2 regions of the Candidatus Clostridium stratigraminis genome follow, and region 2 is predicted to be linked to the other one. Evidence: riboswitches for the same ligand, from Rfam matches in the RefSeq annotation. Region 2 holds a riboswitch; the other holds the start of a gene.
The links. A riboswitch is a leader RNA that binds a small molecule or an ion and turns the genes downstream of it on or off. The one in region 2 is predicted to bind S-adenosylmethionine.
Positions count from the first base shown of each region.

Region 1 (4,440 bases), on a different contig from region 2:
TATACCGTTTTCTATTGCACCTTTTATAGCCTCTATTTGAGATGCTTCAAAATCAATATTCCTATCCTTTTCAAATTGCTTTATTTCAAATTCTACATCCGTATTAATAGGTTCATAAGTATCTAAGGCAAGAGTTAATATTTTTTTAGTTACACCAAGTTCCGAATAATAAAAGGGTAACAAAAATACACACTTTTTATCCTCAATAACTTCAACCTTTATCTTCCCTTCAACAGTGCTGTCATATAATACTAATTCTATGTCCTCTTCTTTTATGGTAAGGATATTCTTTCCTTCCTTTAAAAGAAGTTCTAAAGGCATATATGTATTTCCAAGGCTGCAGAATTCATTGATAATATAGTTAATACCACTGCTGATTCTATAGGTAGAATTTAGCTCTACACCTAGACTCCTGGCAATTTTATCTGCAGTTTTAAAGCCTATTCCATTAATTTCTTCTGTTAAAATATATGGGTTTTGCTTAACCACATTTATGGAGTCCTCGCCAAATTTCTTGTAAATTTTAACACATTGACTTGTAGTTACACCATAGGTTTGCAGGAAAACCATTATATTTTTTACTTCTCTTTGTCTTAAATAGGACTCCTTAATAATTTCAAGTTTTTTTTCTCCAATCCCTTCTATTTCTTTAAGACAATCTATATCATTATCCATTAGCTCTAGACTTTTATCTCCAAATTTATCAATTATCTTTCTGGCTGTAACTGGTCCAATACCTGAAATAATTCCAGATGATAGATATTTTTCAATTCCAACTATAGAATTAGGTAATAATTCCTCATAGCCTTCCACCTTAAATTGATCACCAAACTGAGGATGTTTAACCCATATCCCTTGCAGCTTTAGGCTTTGGCCTTCAGTTAAATATGGAATATAACCTACAATTGTATATTTTTCATCTGCATCCTTAATAATAGAAACGACATAGCCATTCTCTTCATTTTTAAATATTATATCCTCAACTACGCCTTGAATTTCTGGCATAAAATCTCTCCTAAACTCTATAAAAATATATAACCTATAATTATAGGATACATTATTGAATTACTTTAAACAACTTTATTTAACTTAATAATTCTGTTGTCTATATTATTGTCCAATAATAATTAATGTAATCTTTAAAATTCAATTCCTCAGCAATAAAAAATCCCTGGCTTATGATAGCCAGAGATTTTTTATTAGTTATTTAACCTTGATGATAAGCTTTTTTCTAGTAAAAATGATATTAATGGAATAATAATCAAAATTATCAGCCCTAGTAAAATAGTATTAGGATTACCCTTATAAATAAGAGCCATCTTATTTATGAAATGAATAAACGAATAAGCTGAAAGCATAGCACTTCCTATAGCTATAACTGCTATCAAAACTAATGCTCTATTAAATAAAACTCTAATTCCTTTTAAAATTGTAATAACTCTTTCTCTCCATTCACTTTTCATAATATTCCTCCTTTTGTGTCGGAACACTGAGTAGTTTAAGACCACTCACTTCCGCTCGCAAACTACTCGTAAAAGTCCATTTAGGACTTTTACCTCTTTTCAGAACATAGCATTATTTAAATTTTTGATAAATATAGTTTTTACAATTAAAATACATATTATTCATGTATTATAGTTATTTGTAATTACATCCTCTTTTAAACAAAAAGTCTTAAACAGAACATAAGACCACTGACTTAGTCAGTAGTCTTATAAAATAACTATAAATATTTTTTTATTTCTTCTACTTTATTATTTTTCTCCCATGGAAGATCAATATCAGTTCTTCCAAAATGGCCATATGAAGCTGTTTGTTTGTATATTGGCCTTCTTAGATCTAAAGCCTTAATTATGGCCGCTGGTCTTAAATCAAATACTTTGTTAATAATATCAATTATTTTATCATCTTTTACTTTTCCTGTACCAAATGTATCAACTTCAATTGAAACTGGTTTTGCAACTCCTATAGCATAGGCAAGCTCAATTTCTAATTTATCAGCAACACCAGCTGCAACCAAATTTTTAGCAACCCATCTAGCTGCATAGGCTGCAGATCTATCAACTTTTGTTGGATCTTTTCCTGAAAATGCTCCGCCACCATGTCTTCCATATCCGCCATAGGTATCTACAATAATTTTTCTGCCAGTAAGTCCTGAGTCACCATTAGGTCCACCAATAACAAATCTGCCAGTTGGATTTACTAAATACTTTGTGTTTTCATCTAAGAGTTCTACTGGAACAACTTTTCTTACAACATGTTCAATTAAGTCTCTTTCGATTTCCTCACGAGTTACTTCTGGATTATGTTGTGTAGATATTACAATAGTATCGATTCTTATAGGCTTGTCATCTTCATATTCTACAGTAACTTGGGTTTTTCCGTCTGGTCTTAAGTATGAAAATGTACCATCCTTTCTAACCTCTGAAAGCTTTCTAGCAAGTCTATGAGCCATTGCAATTGCAAGCGGCATATATTCTGGTGTTTCGTTAGTAGCATAACCAAACATCATACCCTGGTCACCAGCACCTATTGCCCCTATATTTTCTATTTGTCCATTTTTGGCCTCAAGAGCTTTATCAACACCCATAGCTATATCTGTGGATTGTTCATCTATAGAAGTGAGGACTGAACAAGTATCAGCATCGAAACCAAACTTTGCTCTAGTATACCCTATTTCCTCAACTGTTTTTCTTACAACCTTAGGTATATCTACATAACAATTAGTTGATATTTCTCCCATAACTAATACCATGCCTGTAGTAACTGCTGTTTCGCAGGCAACCCTTGCATTTGGATCCTGGGCTAATATAGCGTCTAGTACTGCGTCTGAAATTTGATCACAAACTTTATCTGGATGCCCTTCAGTAACTGATTCTGAAGTAAATAATCTTCTCATTTTATAACTCCTTCCTATATGTTACAAGTATGTTTTAACAAAATAAAGCCTCTTCTACAAGAAGAGGCGTGTTTAACACATCACTTATCTTGCAGATATAACTCTGCTGGAATTGGCACCTTAGTATAGTACTTGGTTGCCGGGTTTCATAGGGCCATTTCCCTCCACCTCTCTTGATAAGAGCTAATAATTTAATTCTAACCTAGAATAACATAGGAAACTAAAACTGTCAATAAATTATTTTAAATTAATAATACATTTTTCATCTTATATTTAATGGATTTCAAGCATATATATTATTGAATAATTTTCATTTTTAATTTTAAACTTTGGCCTAAAACAATTGGGAAAAACATTTTTTGCAAGGAGGGCATATTTTGAGTAAAGTTAGATCCCATTATGATAATCCTTTAGCATATTATGAAATTGCAACCTTTCTAAAAGATTATATTGATGATAATACAATTATAGTTTGTATTGGAACAGATAGATGTATTGGAGATTGTCTTGGTCCCTTAGTAGGTACTCTATTGAAGGATAATTTTTTTCCCTTCCCGGTATTTGGTACCATCTCAGAACCAATTCATGCGCTAAACATTGATAGAAAACTAAATGAAATAAAAAGTATATATCCTAAAGCAAATATTATAGGTATTGATGCTTGTTTGGGAGATACTGAAAGTATTGGTGAGATCCAGGTTAGAGATTATCCTATCCATCCTGGTAAGGGAGTTGGCAAATCGCTTCCTGAGGTTGGCAGAGCCTCTATTATAGGTATAGTTGATTCAAGCGACAGTAATGAATTGTTTACTACAAGAAATATAAGATTGGATTTGATAATGAAGCTTTCAAAGGTAATAACACATGCTATTATTCATTCATATTACCTCTATTCTGGAAATAGAATAAATTTTACCAGTAAATAATAAAAATCAAAATAAAAGCCGCAGTATAAGCATTATCTCATATTTATTATAAAACAGATGCTTTTACGCGGCTAATTTATGTTATATTTTAGAACCGTAAATTTATTTATCAATTAATGAAACATCATAACCATTTGAACTAATATCAATTTTATCTAGATATTCTAGAGCTTTTCCAGTCCCTTTTGCCACACAAGACACAGGTTCCTCAGCAACAAATACTGGTACTTTAGTAACGCTAGCAATAAGTTTATCTAGCCCATTTAGAAGTGATCCTCCACCAGTCATAATTATACCTTTATCTGCAATATCAGCAGCAAGTTCAGGAGGAGTTTTCTCAAGTACAGCATGTGTACAGTCTGCTATACTATTTACTGTATCACTTAGTGCTTCTCTCATTTCTTCTGAAGATACAGTTATATTCTTGGGAAGGCCAGTAATCAGGTCTCTTCCTCTTATTTCCATAGCAACTTCATTTTCTCTTTTAAATGCACATCCAATATTTATCTTCAAGTCTTCTGCTGTTCGTTCTCCAATCATAAGCTTGTGTTTTTTTCGAATATATCTTGCTATTGCTTCATCAAACTTGTCTCCTGCAACTTTAATTGAAGATCT
Region 1 is NZ_JBJHZZ010000001.1:577,518-581,957, reverse strand. Features, by position in the region: gene recD2 (SF1B family DNA helicase RecD2) at 1-1,005, opposite strand, end outside; gene ACJDUG_RS02790 (hypothetical protein) at 1,200-1,463, opposite strand; gene metK (methionine adenosyltransferase) at 1,724-2,899, opposite strand; SAM riboswitch class I at 2,981-3,082, opposite strand; gene yyaC (spore protease YyaC) at 3,277-3,825, shown strand; gene mreB (rod shape-determining protein) at 3,928-4,440, opposite strand, start outside.
Region 1: it holds a riboswitch for S-adenosylmethionine, as region 2 does, so the genes downstream of both, metK (methionine adenosyltransferase) here and ACJDUG_RS12910 (methionine ABC transporter ATP-binding protein) in region 2, are expected to answer to the same signal.

Region 2 (4,440 bases):
AATATCAGCCATTTTAAGAAGGTAATTATCATAGTTACCCTGCCTTTTGTCCCATCTTTGATATTCTGGTCTAACCTCATTTACCCATCTTTCCGGGCCAATTATTTCATACTTAACTAATTTTTTAAAGATTTCTGCTATAAGACCTTCTCTATAAAGTGTTCCGTCAATATCAAAAAATGCTCCAACATTTTTATCCATAACTACCTCCACCTAAACCTTTATTATTATAATATTACATTTACAATTATAATGCTATATTTTTATAAAAAGAATAAGCACCTAAAATAAATCAGCCCTGTTATCTGGTTTACTTTGGGTGCCTAAACTCTATTGTTTATCTATATTAGAAAGCTGGAATTATGCTTCCTTTATATTTATCTTCAATAAATTTTTTAACTTCTGGAGAATTTAGTGCCTCAGATAGTGCTTTGATGTATGGCTTATCTTTGTCTTGCTTTCTTACTGCTAAAACATTTGCATAAGGCGAGCTTTTATCTTCTAATACTAAAGCATCCTTACTTGGATTTAGCTTAGCTTCTAATGCATAATTTGTATTTATAACTGCAGCATCTACATCATCTAAAGTTCTTGGCAGCTGAGCAGCTTCAAGTTCTTTAATTTTATACTTATTAGGATTCTCTGTAATATCTATTGCAGTAACTAGGTCTCCGCTCTTTAATTTAAATAGGCCTGCACTTTCTAGCAACCTTAAGGCTCTAGCCTCATTTGTAGGATCGTTAGGAACAGCAATTGTAGCACCTGCCTTTAAGTCCTTTATACTTTTAACCTTCCTTGAATAAACTCCCATAGGCTCAATATGAACCTTTACAGTATAGTCAAGATCAAGTTTCTTTTCTTCATTCATAGTTGTTAAATAAGGAATATGTTGAAAGAAGTTTGCATCTATTTCTCCATCATTTAGAGCTATATTTGGTTCAACATAATCTGTAAACTCTTTTATATTTAGGGTGTAACCCTCTTTTTCTAAAATTGGTTTTACAACTTGAAGTATTTCTTCATGTGGCACCGGAGATGCCCCTACAGTAATTACTTTTTTATCATCCTTTTGTGCAGCTACCGCTGCATCTTTTTTTGCATTGCAGCCGGCTAATCCAACTAATAAAACTGCACTTAATATTAAACTTATTGTCTTTTTCATATTTAAAACCCCCTAATTAATAAATATTTTTAATGACTTAATTTTTTATAGGCATAATTTCCTAAACTCTGCAATAACTGAACTATTATCATAAGTATTATAATTGTGTAAATCATTATGTCTGTTTTATATCTTTGATATCCATACCTAACAGCAATATCACCAAGACCCCCAGCTCCAATGGTTCCTGCCATTGCTGAATAGCCTATAACACTTATTACCGTAAGAGTTATCCCTAGCACAATTGAAGGAAGAGCCTCCTTCAGCATTACCTTGAAAATTATTTGTGAAATACTAGCTCCAAAAGCTTTTGCTGCTTCTATTATTCCAGAATCCACTTCTTTAAATGCTGATTCTATAACTCTAGCTGCAAATGGAGCAGCTCCAACAGTAAGCGGTACAATAGCCGCATTTTTACCAATAGTTGTGCCAACTACAAGCTTAGTAAAAGGAAAAATTGCTATCATAAGTATTATAAAAGGAAAAGATCGTAATAGATTGATTATAAAATCTAATACCTTATTAATTATGGCGTTAGGTTTTAAGCCCTTTTCATCAGTTATGACAATAATTATTGCAGGAAAGAAGCCAATAATTACAGCAAAAATAGTTGATAAAATAACCATATATAAAGTGTCCCATACCCCAGGCAGCAGTATTTGTAAAAATAAATTACTAAAGCTCATTGTAAACAACCTCCCAGCTTATTCCTTTCTTTTCTAGAAATTTTAAAATCTTCTCTTTATCCTCTTCAAGTACATTAACTACAAGGCTTCCAAGCACGTTCTCTCTAAATTTTTCTAATTTGCCCCAAACAATTGAAAAATCAATATCTAGCTCTCTTGCCATAGAAGTTATAATACTTTGCTGACTCAAATCTTTAGGAAAGAAAATTTTTATGTTTACACCTTCTGCTGGAAGTATTTCTTCTTCTCCCATTAAATCCTTTAGCTTTTTAGTTGGCCTTAAAAACAATTCCTCCACTCCGCCTATTCCCTTTATTTCACCTCCTTCCATAAGCGCAACCTTTTCACATACCTCTTTAATTACTTCCATTTGATGAGTAACTATAACTATTGTTATATTTAGCTTTTTGTTTATATCCCTTAAAAGCTCAAGGATGGATTTTGTTGTTCTTGGATCTAATGCTGAAGTAGCTTCATCACATAAAAGTATTTTAGGCTGCAGCGCTATTGCCCTGGCAATAGCAACCCTTTGCTTTTGACCTCCGCTTAATTCCTTTGGATAATTAAATACTTTTTCTTCAATACCAACCATTTTTAATAAATCATTTACTCTTTTTTTTATATCCTCATTTTTGTAACCCCACAGTTTAAGTGGAAGTGCTACATTTTCATAAACATTTCTTCTATTTAAAAGATTAAAGTTTTGAAAAATCATTCCTAATTCTTTTCTAAATATTCTAAGCTTTTTAACAGATAATTCCCCTACTTCTTTACCCATTATATTAATGCTGCCGGAATCATATTTTTCTAGTCCGTTTAAGCATCTTAGAAGTGTAGATTTACCTGCACCGCTGTGGCCAACTATACCGAATATATCACCTTCTTCAATTTTTAAACTAACCCTATTAAGAACTTTAACCTTTGAAAAGCTCTTCGAAACCTCACTTATCTCTATCATACAACTCTCCTATCCCTAAATTAATAAATAATTTCAATTGTTAATGATTATTATTCTGAATTAAAATAAAAAATAAAACCCGAGGAAACCTCGGGTTTTAATAAACCTGCCTGTTTCGCTCATCTATCAGTATTCAAAAGAATACTGCAGGAATTGGCACCATTGTATTATAAATAATACCGGTTGCCGGGCTTCATAGGGCCAGTCCCTCCACCTCTCTAGATAAGTCCATATTAAGTTTTAGCACTTTAACACTTTACAACGTCAAAACATTCATTTATTGTTTATATTATAGTACCTTCAAAATTGAAAGTCAATAGTAATTTGCAACTTTTCAAATTAATTTATGCAGATTTTATAATTCTATTAATTTTTGCCTCAAATTGTTTTGTATCCTCTTTATCCATTGATTCTATACCTGAAAGCCTATAAGAGATTCCTAATTTATCATACTTGGCTACTCCTAAGGTATGGTATGGTAGTAATTCAACTTTTTCAACGTTTTTAATTTCTTTTATAATTCCCTGCATTTTTTCCATATGTTCTTCTGAATCTGTAATACCTGGAACTACTACATGTCTAATCCATATCTTAACATCTGTTTTTTCTAATGCAGCAAGAAATTGATTAAACCCATGTTTGCTTTTACCAGTTAAATTTTTATATCCAATATCATCTACATGCTTTATATCTAGCAAAACTAAATCTGTATATTTTAATATTTCTTCATATTCTCCAAAGCCATAACCAGCTGTATCTATGGTTGTATGAATATTATTTTCCTTGCAAAGCTTAAGCATTTCTAGTAAAAATTCAGGTTGAAGGAGAGGATCCCCTCCTGAAAAGGTAACTCCACCACCAGATCTTTCAAAGTAAGGCTTATAACGAAGTATCTTTTTCATTAATTCTTCTGGTGTCATTTCAGTTCCGCCATCTCTTGCCCAGGTATCAGGGTTGTGACAATAAGCACATCTAAGCTTACAACCTTGTAGAAAAACTACAGTTCTAACTCCAGGACCGTCCACCAAACCCATACTTTCTATTGAGTGTACTCTACCTTTAATCATGAAATCCCCTCCTTTAAATTTTTAAAAAGTTTTTACTTACATTTTTTCATGGAATGTTCTGCTTATGACTTCCTTTTGCTGAGCTTTTGTTAATCTATTAAAATTAACTGCGTATCCAGAAACTCTTATTGTTAAGGTAGGATACTTTTCTGGGTGTTCCATTGCATCCATTAAGGTTTCTCTATTTAATACATTTACGTTTAAGTGGTGAGCATTTTGTCCAAAGTATCCATCCATAACAGCTACTAGGTTGTTGACTCTAGATTCTGAATCCTTACCTAATGCGTCTGGAAGTATGGAGAATGTATTGGATACCCCGTCCTGGCAGCATGAATATGGAACCTTAGCTACTGAATTAAGTGATGCAAGAGCTCCTTCTAAATCTCTGCCATGCATTGGGTTAGCTCCTGGTGCAAATGCTTCTCCCGCTTTTCTTCCATCAGGTGTGGAACCTGTCTTCTTACCGTAAACAACGTTTGAAGTTATAGTTAAAACTGATAATGTATGCTGAGCATCTCTATAAAGCGGGTGTTTCTTAAGTTCATTTGAGAATCTTTCAGCTAAGGC
Region 2 is NZ_JBJHZZ010000010.1:15,301-19,740, reverse strand. Features, by position in the region: gene ACJDUG_RS12925 (HAD-IB family hydrolase) at 1-201, opposite strand, end outside; gene ACJDUG_RS12920 (MetQ/NlpA family ABC transporter substrate-binding protein) at 347-1,162, opposite strand; gene ACJDUG_RS12915 (methionine ABC transporter permease) at 1,192-1,848, opposite strand; gene ACJDUG_RS12910 (methionine ABC transporter ATP-binding protein) at 1,838-2,806, opposite strand; SAM riboswitch class I at 2,923-3,035, opposite strand; gene pflA (pyruvate formate-lyase-activating protein) at 3,151-3,873, opposite strand; gene pflB (formate C-acetyltransferase) at 3,910-4,440, opposite strand, start outside.